Regions from separate parts of the Staphylococcus sp. acrmy genome, predicted to be linked through region 2. Evidence: predicted binding sites of a transcription regulator. Region 2 holds the regulator's gene; the other holds the start of a gene.
What was found. Region 2 encodes Rex, which represses fermentation and respiration genes when NADH is low (regulators of the CRP and FNR family bind a similar motif). Its sites were predicted from a motif close to TTGTGAAATATTTCACAA; they were not measured.
Positions count from the first base shown of each region.

Region 1: qoxA (cytochrome aa3 quinol oxidase subunit II) is a predicted target of Rex. The motif match lies at 5,160-5,177, and genes of this name have one in related genera.

Region 1 is NZ_JALCVE010000002.1:241,801-253,510, reverse strand. Features, by position in the region: gene rihC (ribonucleoside hydrolase RihC) at 1-866, opposite strand, end outside; gene qoxD (cytochrome aa3 quinol oxidase subunit IV) at 998-1,288, opposite strand; gene qoxC (cytochrome aa3 quinol oxidase subunit III) at 1,285-1,890, opposite strand; gene qoxB (cytochrome aa3 quinol oxidase subunit I) at 1,880-3,868, opposite strand; gene qoxA (cytochrome aa3 quinol oxidase subunit II) at 3,868-4,992, opposite strand; gene FH144_RS02960 (DUF5011 domain-containing protein) at 5,567-5,884, opposite strand; gene FH144_RS02955 (globin domain-containing protein) at 6,143-7,288, shown strand; gene folD (bifunctional methylenetetrahydrofolate dehydrogenase/methenyltetrahydrofolate cyclohydrolase FolD) at 7,830-8,687, opposite strand; gene purE (5-(carboxyamino)imidazole ribonucleotide mutase) at 8,899-9,381, shown strand; gene purK (5-(carboxyamino)imidazole ribonucleotide synthase) at 9,368-10,492, shown strand; gene purC (phosphoribosylaminoimidazolesuccinocarboxamide synthase) at 10,496-11,200, shown strand; gene purS (phosphoribosylformylglycinamidine synthase subunit PurS) at 11,200-11,460, shown strand; gene purQ (phosphoribosylformylglycinamidine synthase subunit PurQ) at 11,462-11,710, shown strand, end outside.
Region 2 is NZ_JALCVE010000008.1:79,976-91,685, reverse strand. Features, by position in the region: gene FH144_RS09345 (ABC-F family ATP-binding cassette domain-containing protein) at 1-1,833, opposite strand, end outside; gene FH144_RS09340 (redox-sensing transcriptional repressor Rex) at 2,072-2,710, shown strand; gene FH144_RS09335 (YeeE/YedE family protein) at 2,957-4,033, shown strand; gene FH144_RS09330 (sulfurtransferase TusA family protein) at 4,053-4,277, shown strand; gene FH144_RS09325 (ammonium transporter) at 4,455-5,699, shown strand; gene FH144_RS09320 (LacI family DNA-binding transcriptional regulator) at 5,805-6,755, shown strand; gene FH144_RS09315 (sucrose-6-phosphate hydrolase) at 6,857-8,344, shown strand; gene FH144_RS09310 (carbohydrate kinase family protein) at 8,345-9,310, shown strand; gene agrA (quorum-sensing response regulator AgrA) at 9,363-10,079, opposite strand; gene agrC (quorum-sensing sensor histidine kinase AgrC) at 10,092-11,381, opposite strand; gene agrD (cyclic lactone autoinducer peptide AgrD) at 11,408-11,548, opposite strand; gene FH144_RS09290 (accessory gene regulator AgrB) at 11,551-11,710, opposite strand, start outside.

The sequences.
Region 1 (11,710 bases), on a different contig from region 2:
TTATCATTTAAACTAGCCATCACCACATTACAATTTGGCCTAGTAGATTTGAAATCAACTACTGAAGCACCACGTGTTAAGCTACCTTGTAATTCAATTTGAACGTTAGCTTCTTTAACTTCATAACTTGTTGGCTCTAGAAGATATAACATTGTAAACACATCATATAATTTCAGACCCTTGTCAAAATCTTCTTCTCGATAATGTTGGAAAATTTGAAATAACATTGCACTTGTGTCATTCAAATTTTCAAAAGTTGCAAGAAAATCATGGGTTAATAGGGATTGACGAGCTAAATCTAAGCCAATCATCATGATAGATAGTCCAGAGTTAAATACAATATGAGCTGCTTCTGGATCGCAATGAAAGTTAAATTCTGCAAGCGGTGTAACATTTCCACGGCCTGTACTGCCACCCATTAAAATAATGTCTTTAATGTACTGTTTGGTTTCAGGATAAGTGTTTAGAAGTAGAGCGAGATTAGTTAAAGGGCCTAAAGCAATTATAGTTATAGGTTTTTCAGCATTAATCAAGGTGTCACGCATGGCTTCTATAGCATGGGATGAAGATAAATGGTCATTAGAAATGGCAGGGAAATCATAACCATCCATGCCACTTTCTCCATGCACATGGCTAGCTCCTTTTATAGGAGAAAGTAATGGCTTAGAAGCGCCTTTATGCACAGGAACGTCGCTATTAAAGAAAGCCTTTAACTTTAAAGCGTTTGCTGTGGTTTTATCAATATCAACATTACCATTAACAGTTGATATCATACGCACATCAAAGTAGGGATGATTGAGGGCTACGCTAAGCGCAGCTGCATCGTCAATGCCAGGATCGGTATCAATTATAATAGGTAAAGTCATTTAATATCCTCCTTTAAGAGTGAAAGCTTGATTAGTTTACAGTTTATATCACTATAATAGCAAAATAAAAAACCTACATGAAACTGAACTCAGTTTCAATGCAGGTTTTTTTGATTAAGGTCTTTATTGAATTATAAGTGGTGAGAGTGTCCACCTTGCATAACCCAATAAGTACCGATAACAGTTATTAAAGTGATGATAATCGCGAAAATAACTTTGAATGATTGTAAGCGACCATCTTTACCTTCAGTTAAGTGCATGAACATTAATAATTGAACTGCAGCTTGAATGAATGCAAAACCAAAAATAATTGTTGTTTTAGCTTGGAATGTCATGTTTGTATATAGAGTTACGAAAACTGCTAATAGCGTCAAGACGATTGAGGCAATAAAGCCAACTGTATGTTTTACGATTGTATTCATCCGCTATACACCATCCCTATCATATATACGGCAGTGAAGATGAAGATCCAAACAACATCTAAGAAGTGCCAGTATAAGCTAACAATAAATAATTTTGGAGCATTAAATTTATTTAATCCACGTGTTGCAACTTGGATTAATAAACAAATAATCCATACAATACCTAATGATACGTGGGCACCGTGAGTACCTAATAGGATGAAGAAACTAGACCAATATGATCCAATTTTAGGTGTTACGCCTTCAGATGCATAGTGTGCGAACTCGTAAATTTCGAATCCTACGAACACTAAACCTAAAAGAACTGTAAGAATCATCCAAATCATCATTAAGTTTTGTTTTTCTTTACGCATGTAGTAAATTGCAATACCACAAGTGTAAGAACTAATTAATAAGGCAAATGTCATAATTAAAACAAGTGGTAACTCGAATAATTCTGTAGTCATTTTGCCAGCGTAGTCGCCACCATGTTGCAACGTTAATAACGTTGCGAACAGGGTACCGAATAACGCAAATTCGGCTGTAAGGAAAATCCAAAAGCCAAGTTTATTTAATTGACCTTCATGCGTACGTGAATCAACAGTATTTGTATCATGACTCATGACTTACAGCCTCCCTTTCTTTAATACGAGCTTCTCTTAAACGAGCTTCATTTTCAGCAACTTCAGAAGCAGGGATATGATAACCATGATCTTGAACGAAACTTTGATAAATTAATGATCCAAAGATGCCGGCTAGGCAAACTAAGAATGGAATAATTGATTCAAAGATTAAGAAGAAACCACCAAGTAACATGAATATACCCATGAACACACCAGTGTGTGTATTGTTAGGCATATGAATGTCTTTGTAATTGTGGTTGTCTAAGAAGTGACGACCATGTTCTTTCATATCAACAAATGTGTCGTAGTCATTCCAATCTGGTGTAATAGCGAAGTTGTATTTAGGTGGAATTGCTGAAGCAGTTGACCACTCTAAAGTACGTCCTAAGCCATCCCAGTTATCTCCAGTAGCTTCACGTGGAGCTTTGATATGACTGTAAACAATGCTTGCTACTAAGAATAGGAAGCCAAGTCCCATTAATAATGCACCGATAGTTGAGATAACGTTTAGTAACCACCAACCATCTGATGGCATGTAAGTGTATAAACGACGTGGCATACCGTCTAATCCAAGAACGAATTGTGGTAAGAAACATACGTTAAATCCGATCATGAATAACCAGAAACACCAAGCGTTTAATTTTTCATTTAACTTGTAACCCATCATCTTAGGATACCAGAAGATTAAACCTGCTAGACAGGCAAATACTACACCAGTAACCAATGTGTAGTGGAAGTGAGCTACTAAGAAATAAGTGTTGTGATATTGATAGTCAGCTGATGCCATCGCTAACATGACACCTGTAACCCCACCTAATAGGAAGTTAGGGATAAAGGCTAATGAGAATAGCATAGGTGACTCGAAAGTAATACGCCCTTTGTACAATGTTAATAACCAGTTAAATAATTTAACTCCGGTAGGAACACCGATTAACATAGTTGAGATAGAGAAGAATGAGTTAATTAATGCACCATTACCCATTGTGAAGAAATGGTGAACCCAAACTAAGAAACTTAAGAATGCGATACCAGCAGTTGCCCATACCATACTTTGGTGTCCGAATAGACGTTTACGAGCAAATGTTGGAATAATTTCTGAATAAATACCAAATGCAGGCAAGATAACGATATATACTTCAGGGTGCCCCCATACCCAGAAGAAGTTTGCCCATAACATTGGCATACCGCCGTCTGCTACTGTAAAGAAATGAGTTCCGAATACTCTATCAGCTGTCATTAAAGCAAGAACAACTGTGAATACTGGGAATGCAAGAATTACGATTAAAGTCGTAATAAATGTTGTTACAGTAAACATTGACATTTGCATAAATTTCATTGTCGGTGTTTTACATCTAAGTATTGTTACAAAGAAGTTGATACCAGTCATTAAGGTACCAATACCGGAAATCTGAATTGCGACTAAGTAATAGTTAACTCCTGGTCCAGGACTAAATTCACCAGCTAATGGTGCGTAGTTTGTCCAACCAGCTGCTGGTGATCCACCTATGATAAATGATAGGTTGAATAAAACCATACCAACAAAGAATAACCAGAAGCTAATGTTATTCATTACTGGGAATGCCACATCTCGAGCCCCAATTTGTAATGGAATAACTACGTTCCATAAACCAAAAACGAAAGGCATAGCCATAAAGATAATCATGATAACGCCGTGTGTACTAAATACTTCGTTATAGTGGTTTGCTTCTAAGAATGTATTATCTGGAATAGATAATTGAGTACGAAGCATTAATGCATCGATACCACCACGGACGAACATTAGTACCGCACAAATTAAGTACATTAAACCGATTTTTTTATGGTCTACGGATGTGAACCATTCTTTATAAAGATATTTCCATAATTTGAAATAAGAAATTGCTGCGATAAGACCGATAACTAAGAATGGAGCAGCAATTTGAGATGCTGTTATCATCCAGTTACCCTTAACGAGCAATTGATCCCATGGAAAATTCATTAATGTCCACCTCCATGATCATTATTTGCTTTGCTTTGAAGCTTAGACGCATTTTCGTCTTTTGCTTCTTTACTGATTTTTTGCATTTCCTCAGAATTGTGTTTTTCTTCTTTCTTGAATTCATTGTTGTAAGGATCGTTGTTGCCTAAAATCATTGGCTTCATACCGTGACGCTCGTAGTTAGCGTTAGTAATGTGAACCTTACGAGCTGGTTTCTGAGGTTTATCAGTAACATTTTTGTATAAATCTTTTTCAGCTACAAAGTTAGGATCTTTTTGAACATAATTGTAACGTTTGTAAGCGTAGAAGATATACTCTGGATCAGCTGCAGGGTCAACGAATGCCATGTGTGTACCACTAAATGTTAATTCTTTATTTGGTGTACTTGGTAAGAGTTGTTTATCAAACTCGTCTTGGCTAATAGTTTTTTTACTTTTAGCATCTTTAACCCAAGATTTGAAATCACTGTCACTTACAGAGTTAACTTTAAATGTTTGGCGAGCAAAACCTTCACCATTGAAGTTAGAGTTACGTCCTCTGAAAGTACCAGTTTCATTGGCTTGTAATGTCCAATTCATTGTCATGCCAGTCATGGCATATTTTTGACCACCTAATTGAGGAATCCAGAAACTTGTCATCGTATCCATAGATTGTAATTTAAATACAACTGGACGATTTTTTGGAATAGTTAAAGTATTAACTGTTTCAATTTTTTCATCTGGATAAGCGAAGAACCATTTGTACCCAGCACTTACTGCGTAGACAACGAGTGGATCTTCTTTACTTTCAGGCGGTTTTTCATAATCGTATAACGTTTTAACTGTTGGAATAGCTAAAGCGATAACGATGATGATTGGTACCACAAACCAAATAGTTTCTATTAAAGAATTGTGGTGCATCTTACCAGATTCACTGTTTTTATTGTAGCTATACTTGAAAATAAAAATAGTGAACATAGTAAGTACAACAGCAACAATAACAAGCATGAAGATGATTGAATAGATAATCAAGAACTTCTGACTGCTTGCTACTGGCCCTTTTGCATTGAATACTTCTACGTTAGAACAACCACTAAGTAAAATTAGTGTGCCGAACATTAGAAGCAAAGACTTGAATTTTGACACTTTTTTGACCTCCTAATACTACAAATGTAGGGCTTATCACTAATTTTAGTTTATTACGCGATATTTACAAGTACTTATCGAAAAAAAATTATATTAATAAATAGGAAAAAACTAATGACAATAGGAATGACGGGGAGTGTAAGATTTGTTAAGATTATGTGTCTATTTTGTGAAAAATGTCAAAATTAAAGGTAATAAGCATATAGTTGAGAAACGTTATCATTTTCACTGTTTTCAAGGGGTTTGAAAGCAAAAAAGGTAGGGAGGACAGAAATCTAGGGAGTGGGACAAAAATCTAGGGAGTGAGACAGAAATCTAGGGAGCGGGACAGAAATCTAGGGAGTGAGACAGAAATCTAGGGAGTGAGACAGAAATCTAGGGAGTGAGACAGAAATCTAGGGAGCGGGACAGAAATCTAATGCAATTTCTAAGATTTCGTAGTCCCGCCCCGGCAAGGTTGACTAGAAACGAAGGAAGTGAGGCTCGAATGAATCTTCATTTCAGACAACTACTGCCATAACTAAAGGCTAAACCATTTTTCATATTAATGGCTCAGCCTCTTTAAAAAGTTATTTTATTTGACTTCTATGTATCGAGTAGAAGTTTCTTTAGCTCCATCTGAATCAATAACGTTATATTTAACTTCATATTTACCAACTTTAGATGTATCTACGTGTCCATCCACGGTAATTTTATGTGTTAAATCGCCATCTTCTTTATCGAATGCACTAATTCCATTTAATAAATTGTAGTTTTGACCTTTTTCTATCACAATGTCATTTACACCTTTAAGTTCAGGAGTGTGGTTAGATGTAGCTTCTGCACTTAAGTTAGGGGTAACAAGAGTTGCGGAGACTCCGAGCGCTGAAAGAGACTGTATTAGTTTATTCATTACGTTAACCTCCGTAAATTTAAATCGTTAAATCGTTTAATTAAACTATACTTTATTCTTAAAATTTATACATCATACTATAGTCCTAATATATCGTATAACTTCAGAAAATTAAATGATATAAAGAAAAATATATATTAAGATTATGTAAATTGAACTTTTTGTGAAATTTTTAACAAAATGTATCTTGTTATTTAATGAGAGATTATAATGAAATAGTAGTTAATTTGAAAATTACAACTAACGGGAGTGGTTTAAGTGTTAAATGAACAAGAAAAAGGCATAATCAAAGAAACAGTGCCAGTATTACAGGAAAAAGGGACGGAAATTACTTCTTATTTTTATAAAAGAATGTTTCAACAACATCCAGAATTAAAAAATATGTTTAACCAAACAAACCAACAAAAAGGGTTTCAGTCAACTGCTTTAGCACAAAGTGTGTTAGCAGCAGCTGTAAATATTGATAATCTTGGCAATATCTTACCAGTAGTTAAAGAAATTGCTTATAAACACTGTGCGTTACAAGTACCACCAGCTGGTTATGACATAGTGGGGGAAAATTTAATCGAAGCAATTAAAGCGGTAGTAGGTCTAGAAGACGATCACCCAATTATTCAAACTTGGAAAAAAGCTTATCAAGAAATTGCTGATGTATTTATTCAAGTAGAAAAAGATATTTATAGCAATATGCTATGGGACGGTTTCCAAGCTTTTAAAATTGAAAAAATTGAAAAATTATCTTCAGATATTAAAGCATTTACGGTTACTTCAGATAAATATGATTTAAGCCAATTTACACCAGGTGAATATATTACTGTAGACGTAAGTAGTGAGAAAATGCCATATCGTGCTAAACGACACTATTCAATCGTAAGTGGCGATAAAACACATCTTACATTCGCTGTTAAAAGAGATGTAACTACTGATCACGAAGGTGAAGTATCAACTATTTTACATGATGAGTTGAAAGAAGGAGACGATATTAATTTATCTGCTCCAGTAGGTCCATTTGGCGGGGCTAATCTAGAACATCCTCAATTATTCATCGGTGCTGGAATAGGTGTCACTCCTCTTGTATCAATGTTTAATGAAGCAACAGAAGCAGGAAGTACTGCACAATTCATCCAAGTTATAGGAGATGTGAATGACACACCATTTACTTCACACTTAAAAGAAATTAACCAAAAAAATAATAACTCTGACTACAAATTATATGACAGAGAAACTAATGGCTACTTAACAAAAGAGTATCTAGCAGAATTCATTAAAAATGATACTGAAATATATGTTTGTGGCGGTGCAAAATTCTTACAATCAGTTATTGAAGTACTTAAAGAAATGGATATTGACCAAAGTCATATTCATTACGAAACATTTGTACCTAAATTAAGCGTAGCAGTTTAAAACAATTGATTATAAACAGTTAAAGTAGATAGGGACATTTAATGAACCTATACTTACGATTTAATATGTTTAAAGTTAAAGTTATGTAAAAAGAACCCAAGATGTTTATGTCTCGGGTTTGATGTGCACCACAAAAGTTGGACTAAAAATCTAACTTTATGGGGTGCTTTTTTATGGGTAAACATTATAATTTTGTATTTAAAGTACGATAATTTAGTTTAATAGTTTTTATTAAATTATAAGAAAATGTCTTATTTTTTAAGTGTTTTAATGTAAAATTACGCACATATATAACGTAGTATTGTAGGCGAGACTCCTAGGGAAACAAGACAAACTGAAGACTGGGGCCCAAACGTCAGTATGGGCTGGCTGAAGTTGTCTCCCAGGAACGGGAGCCAAACAATACGAAGTATTGATAAAAAGAGAAGCGTAGAGGTGATTCAATCATGAATTACCTCTACGCTATTGTTCTGAGATTTATGTCCTAGACTTTTTTAAAATTTAAATTCTAAAATTCGAATTGTTATTGATAATTAATCAATTATTCGATTCCACGACGCATTTTTTCAGCTAATAACGTATTGTTTAAGACCATTGTAATAGTTAATGGGCCTACGCCTCCTGGAACTGGAGTAATAGCGCCAGCAACTTCTTTTACTTCGTCAAATTCAACGTCGCCTTTTAATTTACCATTTTCATCTGGAGTATTACCAACGTCTACGATAACTGCGCCTTCTTTAACATCGTCTTTAGTAACAAGACCAGGTTGTCCTACTGCACTGACAATAACATCAGCATCTTTTAAATGGCTGTGCATATCTTTAGTACGTGAATGTAAAATAGTAACAGTAGCATTGGCTTGTAATAATAATTTAGATACTGGTTGACCAACAATATGGCTACGTCCAATAACTACAGCATTTTTTCCTTCTAAATCAATATCAGCATGTTTTAAGATTTCCATAATACCTAATGGCGTACATGGAACAAAAGTTTGTTCATCAATATATAATTTACCAATATTTGAAGGATGGAAACCGTCAACATCTTTTTCAGGATTGATAGCTTCTAAGATTTTTTGTTCACTTACTTGTTTAGGAAGTGGGACTTGAACGAGAATACCACTAACTGAATCATCATTATTTAAACGTTCTAATTCTTTTAGTACATCTTCTTCTGAAGTATCTCCATCTAAATGTACAATTTCAGAAATCATGCCGATTTTTTCAGCAGCTTTCTTTTTAGAGTTAACGTAACTTTGGCTAGCGCCATCGTTACCGACTAAAATAACAGATAATTTAGGCGTATAACCTTTTTCTTTTAAAGACTCAACTTGATCTTGTAATCCTTGTCTGTAGTCCTTAGAAATTTGTTTCCCATCTAAAATTTTTGCAACCACAAAAAATTCCTCCTTGTTTGTTTAACTCATAACTATAGCTTAACTTTAAACCTTTCAGCACGTCAATTATTTACCAAAAGACGTAAATTAGATTAAAAATTATCGATAAAGTTCGATTTTTAATTGAAAAAGTTTTTAAGGATTGTTATGCTATATCTGTAATATACAACTAATCATATCTAAATTTCAAACTTTTGAAAGGGTGTACAAAGTGAAAGTAGCGGTCATTATGGGCAGTTCCTCAGACTGGATGATAATGCAAGAGAGTTGCAAGATGTTAGAACAATTCGAAATTCCGTACGATAAGAAAGTCGTGTCGGCACATCGTACGCCAAAATTAATGTTCGACTTTGCAAGCGAAGCTCATGCTAATGGGTATGATGTCATTATTGCTGGAGCAGGTGGTGCAGCACACTTACCTGGTATGGTAGCTTCATTGACAACTTTACCTGTGATTGGTGTTCCAATTGAATCTAAAAGCTTAAAAGGACTGGATTCATTATTATCAATTGTTCAAATGCCTGGTGGTATCCCGGTTGCAACAACTGCGATTGGTACGGCAGGAGCTAAAAACGCAGGCATTCTAGCGGCTAGAATTTTAAGCATAAGTAATGAATCAGTTCGTAAAAATTTAGAAAATTATGAACAATCACTTTCAGATAAAGTAGGTGAAATGCAAAATGAACTTCAATAAGCTAAAGTTCGGTGACACAGTAGGTATTATTGGCGGAGGTCAATTAGGTAAGATGATGGCACAATCCGCTCAGAAAATGGGATTTAAAGTAATATGTTTAGATCCTAACCCTGATAGTCCATGTAGACCAGTAGCACATGACTTTATCGTTGCTAACTATGACGATGAACATGCGCTTCAAGAACTTGGCGAAAAGTCAGATGTAATTACGTATGAATTTGAAAACATTTCGGCAACTCAACTGGAACATTTAACGCAACAATATAATATTCCTCAAGGTTATCAAGCGATTCAATTATTGCAAGATCGTCTTACTGAAAAACAAACATTAGAACAAGCAGGTTCTAAAATCGTTCCATTTTTATCAGTGCAAAATGAAGACGATTTACATCAATCTATTCATCAACTTGGTTATCCTTTTATTATTAAAACACGCTTTGGTGGCTATGATGGTAAAGGACAAATCTTAGTTAAAGATGAAACTTTAATTGACGAAGCTAAAGAACTTATCGCACATCAAGAATGCGTAGCAGAACGCTATCTTGATATTGATAAAGAAGTTTCTTTAACAGTGACGATTGGTAATCATAATCAAATTACTTATTTCCCACTACAAGAAAACGAACATCGCAATCAAATCTTATTTAAAACGATTGTTCCTGCTAGAAGTGACAAGGAAGAAGAAGCAAGAGAAGAAGTGAATAAAATCATTGAGAAGGTCCACTTTGTAGGCACATTCACAGTAGAATTTTTCATTGATAAATCTAATCACTTATATGTGAATGAAATCGCACCAAGACCTCATAATTCTGGTCATTATTCAATAGAAGCATGTGATTATTCTCAATTCGATACACATATTCTTGCGGTAACTGGTCAAACATTGCCTAGCTCAATTGAAATATTAAAGCCAGCCGTTATGATGAATCTGCTTGGACGAGATTTAGATTTATTAGAAGAACAGTTTAGTGACCACCCTGAATGGCATGTCCACATATACGGTAAACCTGAGCGCAAGCCTGATCGCAAAATGGGTCATATGACGATTTTAACTGACGATGTTAATACAACTGAAGATGAAATGCTTAAGCAATTTGAAGGGAGAGAATAATCAATGTCTCTATTATATGAAGGTAAAGCTAAAAGAATCTTTTCAACTGATACACCACACCAATTAAGAGTTGAATATAAAGATGAAGTGACTGCAGGCAACGGTGCTAAAAAAGATAAAATGGAAGGTAAAGGGCGATTAAATAATCAAATTACATCCATAATATTTGGTTACTTAGCTAAAAATGACATAGATAGTCATTTTGTTAAACAACTTTCTGAAACAGAACAATTAGTTGAAGAAGTGAAGATTATTCCATTAGAGGTGGTAGTTAGAAATATTGCTACAGGTTCAATTACAAAACGCTTAGGTCTTGAAAAGGGCAAACAATTTGAAGAACCACTAGTAGAATTTTTCTATAAAAATGACGATTTAAATGACCCGTTAATTACTGATGATCATATAAAACTTTTGCATATTGCTAATGATGAAGAGATAGAAACATTAAAATTAATGGCTAAAGATATTAATCGAGTGTTGACTCAATTAATGGATGAAATGGAATTACGATTAGTTGATTTTAAAGTTGAATTTGGTAAAACACAAGATGGCAAAATCTTATTAGCAGATGAAATTTCACCTGATACATGTCGTATTTGGGATAAATATTCAGATACTAACTTCGATAAAGACGTCTACAGAAATGATACTGGTTCACTTATAGACACATATCAAACATTTTTAAATAAATTGGAGGATCTTAAATAATGAAAACGATTGAATTACACATCACTTTACAACCACAGGTGTTAGATACTCAAGGACAAGCGTTAAACCGTGCCGTACATGACTTAGGCTATAAACAAGTGAATGATATTCGTGTTGGAAAGGTGTTGTATATGACAGTAGACGAGCCAACCGACGAAGCGGTTAATAATATTGTGACTACACTAAGTGAAAAATTATTCGCTAATACAGTTATTGAAGAATATAGTTATAAAATCGTTGATGAAAAGGAGAATGCATAAAATGAAATTTGCAGTTCTCGTATTTCCAGGTTCCAATTGCGATAGGGATATGTATAATGCAGCAATTAAATCAGGTGCTGACGCAGAGTATGTAGATTATCGAGAAACGTCTTTAGAAGGTTTCGATGGTGTGTTAATTCCAGGTGGTTTCTCATTTGGAGATTACTTACGTTCAGGCGCAATGGCAAGCGTAGCTCCAATTATTAATGAAATGAAACGTCTTGCTAAGGAAGGTAAACCAGTATTGGGC
Region 2 (11,710 bases):
AAATACTTCAGGTTGGGTGAGTAGTTCGTCAATTTGTGAAATATATTCTTCATATTCTTCAATTTTAGTTTCACACTGTTCAATTTGACGTTCTAGTTTTCGTTGTTCTCTGCGTTGTTGTTTTTGAGTGTCATAGGCATTGTTTAACTTTTCATTATCAGGTTGAGAAGATGATGTATCACTTGGATTGCGTTCCGCTTCGAAAGCTTTTAACGCAGTTGCTTCTTCTGTTTTTTCAATATAATACTGATAATCGCCTAGATACATTTTCCCACCCTCACTGTTGAGATTAAAGACTTTATTAGACAATTGATTTATAAAATAACGGTCATGGGAAACGAATAAAATAGTACCTTCAAAATATTGTAAGGCTTGTTCTAACATTTCTTTTGAATCGATATCTAAATGGTTCGTCGGTTCATCAAGGATTAACACATTATCTCTTTGTAGCATAAGTAAGACTAGTTGTAAGCGGGCTTTTTCCCCACCGGATAAATCGTTAATAATTTTTTTAACATCGTCTTGTACGAATAAGAAACGACCAAGTACCGCACGCACATCTTTCTCATTCATATTAGGATATTGATCCCATACGTAATCTAAGATGGTCTTACTTGATTTAAATTCAGCTTGTTTTTGATCATAATAACCAATTTGTAAATTAGCCCCAAATGTGACTTCGCCACCTAATTTACGTTGACGATTCGCAATCGTTTGAATCAAAGTCGTTTTTCCTACGCCATTTGGTCCGATAATTGCAATATGGTCGCCTTTTGAAACTTCAAAATTAATAGGTTGAGTAATAGGGGAGCTATAACCAATTTCTAGGTCACGCACATGCATGACGTCATTACCCGTATTACGTTCAAAACCAAATTGAATATTAGCACTTCTAGCATCTAACATTGGTTTATCAATGCGTTCCATTTTTTCTAATGTTTTGCGACGACTCTTAGCCATACCACTTGTGGATGCACGTGTAATATTTTTTTCAACAAATGTTTCAAGACGTTTAATTTCTTCTTGTTGCTTCTCATATTCTTGCATACGACTTTCATAGTATTTATCACGTTGTGTTATAAATTGTTCATAATTACCTACATAGCGTTTAACATCACCTAATGCAACGTCATATACTTGAGTAACAATCTTATCTAGGAAATAACGATCGTGACTAATAATAACTATTGCGCCATTAAAATACTTTAAATAATCTTCTAGCCATTGAGTCGTTTCTAAGTCTAAATGGTTCGTCGGTTCATCCAGTAGTAATAAATCGGGTTCGCTTAGTAACATTTGTGCAAGAGATAAGCGTGTTTTTTGTCCGCCACTAAAGTCGTTGATAGGTTTATTAAAATCTTCTTCAGTAAAATTAAGTCCATGTAACACTGATTTAATTTTACTTTCGTATTGATAGCCATCTAATTGTTCAAATTGATTAGATAAAGATTCATAACGCTCCATGTGTTGCTGATATTCAGTGGTTTCATAGTCGTTAGCATGTATTGCTAACCAATCCGTTTCTTCTTTAATTAAAGCTTCCATCTTTTTAATATGTTCAAATGGCTTCGACATTTCTTCAAAAACTGAAGCTGATGAATTTAAAGTCATTTGTTGAGTTAAATAGCCGATACTAAGATTTTTAATTTTAGAAATATGGCCACTATCGTAATCTTCAACACCTGCAATAATTTTCATTAATGTAGACTTGCCGGCACCATTTCGACCAACGACGCCAATTCGTTCTCCGGTCTTAACTTCGAAATTAACACGTGTGAATATATCTTCACCGTCGAACGACTTCGAAATATCGTTTAATTGCAAGAGTATCATTAAGTTTCACCTTTCTATATTTATTATTTTATTTTAAATTTTCCGTTGTATATTACTCTATATTTTACCGTATAACATATTTTCATGAAACTAAGATATTTATTTTTAAAAAGTGTTAAGGTATAATATTCCAGTATTCATTATAGGGCATAATATAGATTTCACAGTAATGACTAATTGCACTCTAATTAGTTTGGATACATAGATTAAAAATTCAAACAAAAGGGGGACACAAAAAATGGCTCAAAATCATGCTAAGATTCCTCGTGCAACCTTGAAACGACTACCGTTATATTATAGATTCGTTAATACTTTGAAGTCTAAAGGAATTGATCGAGTGAACTCTAAAACGATTAGCGAAGCACTCAATATAGAGTCGGCCACTATTAGAAGAGACTTTTCTTATTTTGGAGAATTAGGTAAAAAAGGTTATGGCTATAATATTGATAGCTTACTAGAATTCTTCAAATCAGAACTTAGTGACAGTGATAATATTTACATTGGCATCGTAGGTGTTGGTAACTTAGGACGTGCACTTCTAACGTATAACTTTTCTATACACGATGAAATGACAATTACTGAAGCCTTTGACATTGATTCAAACATCATTGGAACTCAAATAGGCGATGTAACGATTCACGATATGGATAATTTAAAAGAAGTTCTCGAATCGAAAGGAATTAGTGTGGTTATCCTCACTACTCCTGAAAATGTAGCTCAACAAGTAGTTGATAACTTAGTAGAAGCAAATGTGAAAGGTATCTTAAATTTTACACCAGCTAGAGTTGAAACGCCAAGTAGCGTACAAGTTCATCATATAGATTTAGGTATTGAACTTCAATCACTACTATTCTTTATGAAAAATTATTCAAATTAAATACGACAAAAATGACAGAGAAATAAGTAAGGCTCTTTAATCGCATCCATAGATTAAAGAGCTTTATTTATGTCTAACTATAATTTTATAAAAATAAAAGACTAAGACATTAATAATTTGTGATCTTGCAAACCAATAAATGATGTTCACTAATGTAAATAACCGTCTTGTATTGCCAAAAGTGTAACTTTCTATTATAATATCTTAGTAAATTAATCGGGAAAGGATGAATTGCTTTTGACATGGATGATTATTAGCGGTCTTATCGTAGGAATACTACTAGGCTTTGTTATGCAACGTACACGTTTTTGCTTAACAGGTGGCTTTAGAGATATGTATGTGCAAAAGAATAATAAAATGTTTTATGCTTTATTAGTAGCCATTACCGTTCAAAGTATCGGCTTATTAGCTTTAACGAGTTTCGGAGTCATAACAATAGCTCATGAAACATTTCCAGTAATCGGGACAATTATCGGTTCATTTATTTTTGGTATCGGTATTGTTTTAGCTGGAGGATGTGCAACAGGAACTTGGTACCGAGCTGGCGAAGGCCTTATTGGTAGCTGGGTAGCCTTAATTTTATATGCTTTATCCGCTGCAGTTACGAAGACGGGTATTTTACTTCCTTTAATGGAAAAGGTCAATACACCGACAAATGTTAATGCAAGTATGTCACAAACGACTGGTATTCCAGCGTGGATTTTAGTCTTAGTTTTATTAATTATTACAATTACATTAGTTGTGCGTACATTGCGCAAACCTAAACCAAAAGTAGCTGTGTCTAAACTTAAACAGAAATATACTGGCATAAGACACTATTTGTTTGAAAAGCGATATCATCCATTTTTAGCTGGTATTGCAGTGGGAATCATTGCATTAATCGCTTGGCCGATGAGCTATTCAACAGGTCGTGAAGGCGGTCTAGGTATTACAACACCATCTGCGAATTTAATTCAATTTTTAATAACTGGAGATTTAAAATTTATAGACTGGGGTGTATTTTTAATCCTAGGAATATTTGCTGGTTCATATATAGCGGCTAGAGGTGCTAAAGAATTTAAATGGCGTTTACCAGACAAAATTACAATCCGTAACAGTGCTATCGGAGGCATCTGCATGGGATTCGGTGCTTCAGTAGCAGGCGGTTGTTCAATTGGTAATGGTCTAGTTGAAACAGCAGCGTTAAGCTGGCAAGGTTGGATTGGTTTAGTATCTATGATTTTAGGTACTTGGTTTATGAGTTATTTCATTTTTGTAAGACCTATGAAAAAGTTACAAAAACAATCTACTCAATCTGTATCACAACAACCTCAAACGACTTAAATTTTAAGGAGGAATAAAGATGTTATATGAATTAGGTACAGTAGGTATGGTATGTCCATTCCCATTAATCGAAGCACAAAAGAAAATGCAGTCATTAGATAATGGCGATGAATTAAAAATTGATTTCGACTGCACACAAGCCACTGAAGCGATTCCTAACTGGGCAGCTGAACAAGGTTATCCTGTTACAAATTATGAACAACTTGACGACGCTTCATGGACGATTACAGTTCAAAAAGCATAATGATGTGATAAATTTAATTCAGTTGGGACGCTAGTAATCAATTTTTAATAATTGAAAAGATTAACAAGTCCCAATATGATTATGTTATATTTAGTTACAAATTGTGTCATTTTATCTTACGTATTTTTGCCAACTTCGAAATGTATCATTATGATATTTTCAAAGGAAGTGGTAATAATGAAGATGGATGACACAATTTTTTTATTTCTTTGTACTTTACTCGTATGGCTTATGACACCAGGATTAAGTCTTTTTTACGGAGGGCTTGTCCAATCGAAGAACGTACTTAATACAGTAATGCAAAGTATGGCAGCAATGATTATCGTTACTTTCGTATGGATTACGGTTGGATTCTCATTAAGTTTTGGAACAGGGAATCTAGTGATAGGAGATTTTGAATTTTTAGGGTTACAACATGTAGGATTTGGTATTAATGAACAATTAAGTCCGCATATCCCATTCGCTTTGTTTATGTTATTCCAAATGATGTTCTGCACGATTGCTATTTCAATACTCTCAGGCTCTATTGCAGAACGTATGAAATTTATCCCATTTATTATTTTTATTTTAGTTTGGGTGGTACTGATTTATTCTCCAGTAGCACATTGGGTGTGGGGTGGCGGTTGGATTCAACAACTAGATGCACTTGATTATGCCGGAGGAACAGTTGCACATATTACCTCAGGTGTATCAGGACTTATTCTTGCTATAATGCTCGGCAAAAATAAAGACACTGAAAAAATCCAACCGCATAATTTATTAATTACTTTAATTGGTGGTATTTTAGTATGGATAGGATGGTATGGATTTAATACTGGCAGTGCCTACGCATTCAACAATATCGCGCTTGTTTCATTTGTGAATACTGTCATTGCAGCGAGTGGTGGCGCTTTTAGTTGGTTAGTGCTCGAATATATTTTGACTAGAAAATTGAGTTTACTTGGGTTGTTATCAGGTATGCTTGCTGGTTTAGTAGCGATTACACCGGCTGCTGGTTACGTTAATTATTTTAATGCCTATATTATTTCTATGATTGGTGGCGTCGTTTGCTACATTGTAATTAATGTGATTAAAGAAAAATTTAAATATAATGATACATTAGATGCATTTGGTATCCATGGAGCTGGTGGCGTAGTAGGAGCAGTCTTAACCGGCGTATTTCAATCGAAAGAAGTTAATCCTGATGTTATCAATGGTTTCGTTTACAACGGCCATTTACATACAGTATTAATTCAATTAAGTGCAGTGGTAGTGGTTGTCTTATATACTATTGTTTTAACTTGGATAATTGGAAAAGTACTACAAAAATGTACACCATTAGCGATAACTAAAGAAGAAAATGAGAGAGGTTTAGATCAACTTGTTCATGGAGAAAAAGCTTACTTCTACGGTGAACTTAATAAATTAAATAAAAGATATTAATTATTTTCATTTAAAATTCAAAAACTATAACAAAATTTTACTTTGAGTGATTATATATGTGATAAAATATATCTTAAATTGTTACTAATTTAGGTGATTATACTAATGAAAAATATATCAGATATCGCAAAGCTAGCGGGAGTGTCTAAAAGTACGGTCTCCCGCTTCCTAAATGATGGATCAGTCAGTCCACATACTAAAGAAAAATTAAGTCGTATTATTGCTGAACATAATTATCAACCCAATCAATTTGCCCAAAGTTTAAGAGCCAAACATACGAATTTAATCGGAGCCATCATACCGAGAATGAATTCACATGCTGTTGATGAAACGATAAAAGGTATCGTAGATGTATGTCAGGAACATCAATATCAATTGCTATTAAACTATACTGGCTTAGATGTTCAAGCTGAGATTATGGCACTTGAAACATTTTCGAGAAGTAAAGTAGACGGTATTGTGCTAATGGCTACTACTTTAACGGCTCAACATTTAGAGGTCATTGATAAGATAGATGTGCCGGTTATATTAGTAGGTCAAGCTCATGATAAATTACATAGCGTCATTCATGACGACTACCAAGCAGGTCAACTCGTGGGTACTCGTATTGGTCAACAACAACTACGTGAAGCGTGTTTCTTTGGAGTGAGTGAAGACGATATCGCAGTAGGTGTGAAGCGGAAACAAGGAATTATCGATGAGCTACACGCATATAAGATTAAACCACGGCTCTTTAAAACGTCGTTCCAATATGAAGAGGCGATGCGTGACGTAGCCGAAGTATTAAAAGATTTACCTAAAATGGATGTTCTTATAGGGGCTACAGATTCTATTGCGTTAGCTATTCATAAGTATTGTTCTGAAAGTGGCGATAGTTCTGATATGCCACAAATATATGGCTTTGGAGGAGACCTGATGACACAACTGGTATCTCCAACGATTAAAACAGTTAAATTTAATTACTTTGAAGCTGGTAAACAAGCAATGAAACAATTACATGAATTAATTTTCTCAAAAAATGTAGTTCAAGAAACGGTATTATCGATTGAGATATAAAAAATAGAAGTATTTATTTAAAATATATGGAACCGATACCATGCGCAATGCTAAAATAGAGATAAAGAAGATATCAATTTGTCTATAAATGGAGGATTAATATGACAGAGTGGTCAAGAGAAGAACGCTATCGTCGTTTGGAAGACGTAGATCAATCACAACTAGATACTTTAAAGCAACAAGTCGAAACGTCAATGTATCGTCAGACATTTCACATTCAACCTGAAACAGGCTTACTTAACGATCCAAACGGATTAATCTATTTTAAGGGCAAATATTATGTATCACATCAGTGGTTTCCTTTAGGAGCTGTTCACGGGTTAAAATACTGGTTTAATTACACTAGTGAAGATTTAGTAACCTTTGAGCCTCAAGGTGCTATCTTAAAGCCAGATACGCTATATGACAGTCATGGCGTCTATAGTGGTAGCGCTTTTGAATATGAAGGGCAACTGTATTATATGTATACCGGTAACCATCGAGATGAATCTTGGAATCGAGTAGCGAGTCAAATGCTAGCGAAAGTAGAAGAAGATGGAACTGTTAAAAAACTGGACAAGCCAGTCATAGCTCATCAACCTGAGGGTTACACTAGTCATTTTCGAGATCCAAAAGTATTTCAAAAAGACGGTCAGTATTATGCGATTATAGGTGTACAGAATAATGAAGAACTAGGACGACTATTACTATATAAAGCCGAGAACAATCAGCTTGAGGAATGGACATTAGTAGGAGAGTTGAAGACTGAGCTAGAAGACTTTGGTTTTATGTGGGAATGTCCAGATTACTTCGAATTAGATAATAAAGATGTTATCTTATTTAGTCCTCAAGGTATTGACGCTCAAGGTGATAAATTTAGAAATATTTATCAATCGGGATATCTAATTGGAAATTTAGACTTAGAAACACTTCAGTTCAATCATGGTGAATTTATAGAACTTGATAATGGTTTCGATTTCTATGCTCCTCAAACGTTTACTGATGAACATGGGAAACGTATTTTAATTGGTTGGATGGGCTTACCTGAAATCAATTATCCTACTGATAGTGAAGGATGGGCACATTGTTTAACAATACCAAGAGAACTAACTATTGAAGATGGCAAATTACGTCAACGCCCGCTTAAAGCACTAGAGAAATTACGACGAAATAAAGAAACAGCACTAGGCTATGCTAATAAATTTCCAACTACACTAAGACCTTATGAGGGTAAACAATATGAACTAATCATTGATATATTGGAAAATGAAGCATCAGAACTTTATTTTGAATTACGTACTTCTAAATTAAATTCGACTTTAATTACGTACAATAGTAAGCAACAAACTATCACGTTGGATCGTTCTGAAAGTGGCTTATTACCAGATAATGTAGAAGATGTAACAAGACGTACTACCTTAGATACTCCGTTAAAGCAACTACAAATTTTTGTAGATACCTCAAGTATCGAAATATTTTGTAATGATGGAGAACGCGTGCTTACTTCAAGAATTTTTCCTGATGACATTTCAACAGGCATCAAGACATCAACTGAATCAAGACAAGTCTATTTAGAGTTTACAAAATATGAACTTAAAGGTGAGGATTAAATGAGAACATTATATGCATTAGGTGAAGCATTAATCGATTTTATTCCAAATGTGACAAATTCTGAATTAAAAGATGTTGAACAATTTAGTCGCCAAGTAGGGGGTGCACCAGCGAATGTAGCCTGTGTGGTACAGAAACTAGGTGGACACGCTGAAATGGTTACACAACTGGGAAATGACGCATTTGGGGACATTATAGTAGAGACGCTCAATAAAATTGGTGTAGGGACACAATATATTAAACGCACAGAAATAGCTAATACTGCTCTTGCATTTGTGAGTTTAAAAGAAGATGGACAACGGGACTTCTCATTCTATCGTAAACCTTCAGCAGATATGCTGTATAAGCCAGCATATTTAGATGACATAACAATTAATCAAAATGATATCATGCACTTCTGTTCAGTCGATTTAGTTGAAAGTGAGATGAAAGAAGCACATAGAACGATGATTGAGAAATTTAAAGCAGCAGAGGGGACAATCGTCTTTGACCCTAATGTACGCTTACCTTTATGGGATAGCGCTGAAGCATGTAAACAAGCCATCCAAGAATTTATCCCTAAAGCTAATATTATAAAAGTCTCTGACGAAGAAATTGAATTTATAACTGGAGAACAAGATGAACAACGAGCGATACAGTCGTTGTTCCAAGGAAGTGTGGAAGCTGTTATTTACACTCAAGGTGCAAAAGGCGCAAGCATCATTCTTAAAGATGGCACAAGCATTCATCATGACGGTTTCAAAGTCAAAGCGATTGATACAACCGGTGCTGGAGATGCCTTTATAGGCGCAGCAATAAGTAGAATATTGAACAGTACTACCACAACTATTTCTGATCTTTTTGAAAATGAAGGACAAAACATCCTCGAGTTTAGTAACTTAGTAGCCGCTAAAGTAGCTACACAATATGGCGCAATTGAAAGTATCCCTACACTTGAAGAAGTTGAGAAAGAACTTAGACAATAACATATAAATATAAAGCCAGCTGATAATTAAGATAACAGCTGGCTTTAATGTATTATATTTTTTTAACATTACGAACTGAAGCATAACAGTGTTCGCCATTTTTAAAATTAACCACTCGTTCTTTAGAATCAATCGACTCTATATTGTGACGGTTAACTACAAAACTATTATGACATCTAAAGAAGCGGTCATCTAATTGCGCTAATTCTTTCAGGTTACCGTAAAATTCGATTTGACGATTATCAAGATGCGCAATGAGACGATGAGATTTAGATGATGATTCGAAAAACATCACATCATCGTACTGTACATAAATTGAATTACTGCCACGTTTTAATTCAATAGTTTCAATCGTACTTTCTTTAGATAGTAATTTTAAACGTGTATGTGCGGTTTCTAAACAATCAATAATTCTTGATTTTAATTGATCAGGATCATCTTTAAAAATGAAGTCCATTGCCGATACTTTATAAATAAACGTTAAATATGTTAATTCACTATGGCTAGTCACAAATATAATGTTTCCAATAGGGTCATACCTACGTATCTCGCTCCCTAATTTGATTCCATTCATATCTGCTTCTAATTGAATATCTAAAAAGTAACAGCCTACATCGTTCGTTTCTTTAGACTTTTCGATAATTTCATAAGGATCATCTGTAGCTAATGCGATTTCCATAGGTTTCTCTTCAATCATTATGTAATTATTAATAATTGAAACCATATTTTCACGTTGTTTAACATCATCTTCACAAATGAATATTTTCAAGATATCACGTCCTTATGACATATTATTTATAATTTCTACTTTTTGAACGAAATATTCATTCTCGATGGTAGTGTCTAATAACACATTTTCCGTAGAATCTGTAATTTCTTTCAAAGTACTTAAACCTAAGCCACGGTTTTCTCCTTTAGTTGAAAAGCGCTCTTGGAACAACTCGTGAATACGTGGCATATTCTCTTTACATTTGTTCATCACAATAAACATGACAGAGGCTTCGGTATTGATAAAGGCAATTCTGATTAGGGCATCATCAAGATCTTCTGACGCTTCTATAGCATTGTCTATAATAATGCCAATCACTCGACTTAAATTAATCGTATTCATTTCAATATGTTCAACTAACTCTGGCACCTCAATACTAATAGGAATGTTCTTTTCTTGAGCTTGTAGAATCTTAGTAGTCACGAGACCTTTAATTGCTCGTACTTTTAAATTCTCAGTACCATTAATTTTAATCGAATTCATCTGCAGATTATCTTTCATCGGCACGATATTGTCTTCAAAGTATTCTTTTAAGCCATTCATATCATTTTCTCTAATATACTCCGACATAGTGGTTAAAATATTCACGTAATCATGTCTGAATTTCCGCATTTCATTATTAATTGCTTCGATTTGTAACGTATATTCATAATACGTTTCAATCTCTTGAACATTACGTTTATAACGAAGTTCACGTAACGTATAGTGAGAAATGAAGGTGATTATGATAGTGAATGAAAAAATAATTCCAATGAAAATAAGGCCGTATAATTTAATCGAATTTTCGCTTACATTCGTAATATGCGAATAAGCATACAAAATTATAAAAGATAAGATTAAAACTGCAGAAATAACCGTTAGATATGTACTATTAATAGATAAGTAAGATTGTTTTAATTTTTTTAGTAAAAATCTAAATGAATAAGCGAGTCCTATTGAAATGATAGAAAAAGCTATAATAAATAGCACGAAAACCACTAAGGTGTTATGTACGATTTTTTCTAAAAAGACTACAACTAAAAAACCTACAAAATTACTAGTAAACATTAAGATAGCACTGCTTAGAACCGCTATTACTGAATAAAGCTTTACCTTGGTATATAAGATGCATCCGCAACCTATCAGTAAGTATAAAATTGAGATACTACCTATAAAATAATATAAAAAAGCAGAAGGGATTATAACCACTAAAATGGCTAAATAATCCCTTAAAGTATACTTTATGTCTAAAATGATTTTAGCGATTAAAAATAAGAGAAATCCTTGAAAAAAAGCTAATGGCACATTAGATATTACATCCATATTTCTCCCACACTCTCTAACGAATATTATCTTTTTAAGTTAGTTAATTCTTCTGGCACTTCAGCTTCATCAAAATAACCAAAGCATGGTTTGTAAGCAGCAACATTACCAAGAGTTTCTAAAATAGCAGTGAAAAATTTGAAAAATAAATCAGCAAAAAACATCATAATTATTTATCCTCCTCAGGAAAAAAGATTGGTAGTAGAGTAATACTTTCAAGAGTTACTCCTAATAAAATTAATTGTTTAAATGGTTCTGGTACTACAAAAGAAATAATTATCAAAATTACTGTAAGAATGATTGCTAAAACCTTTTTTCGTTTTACTAAA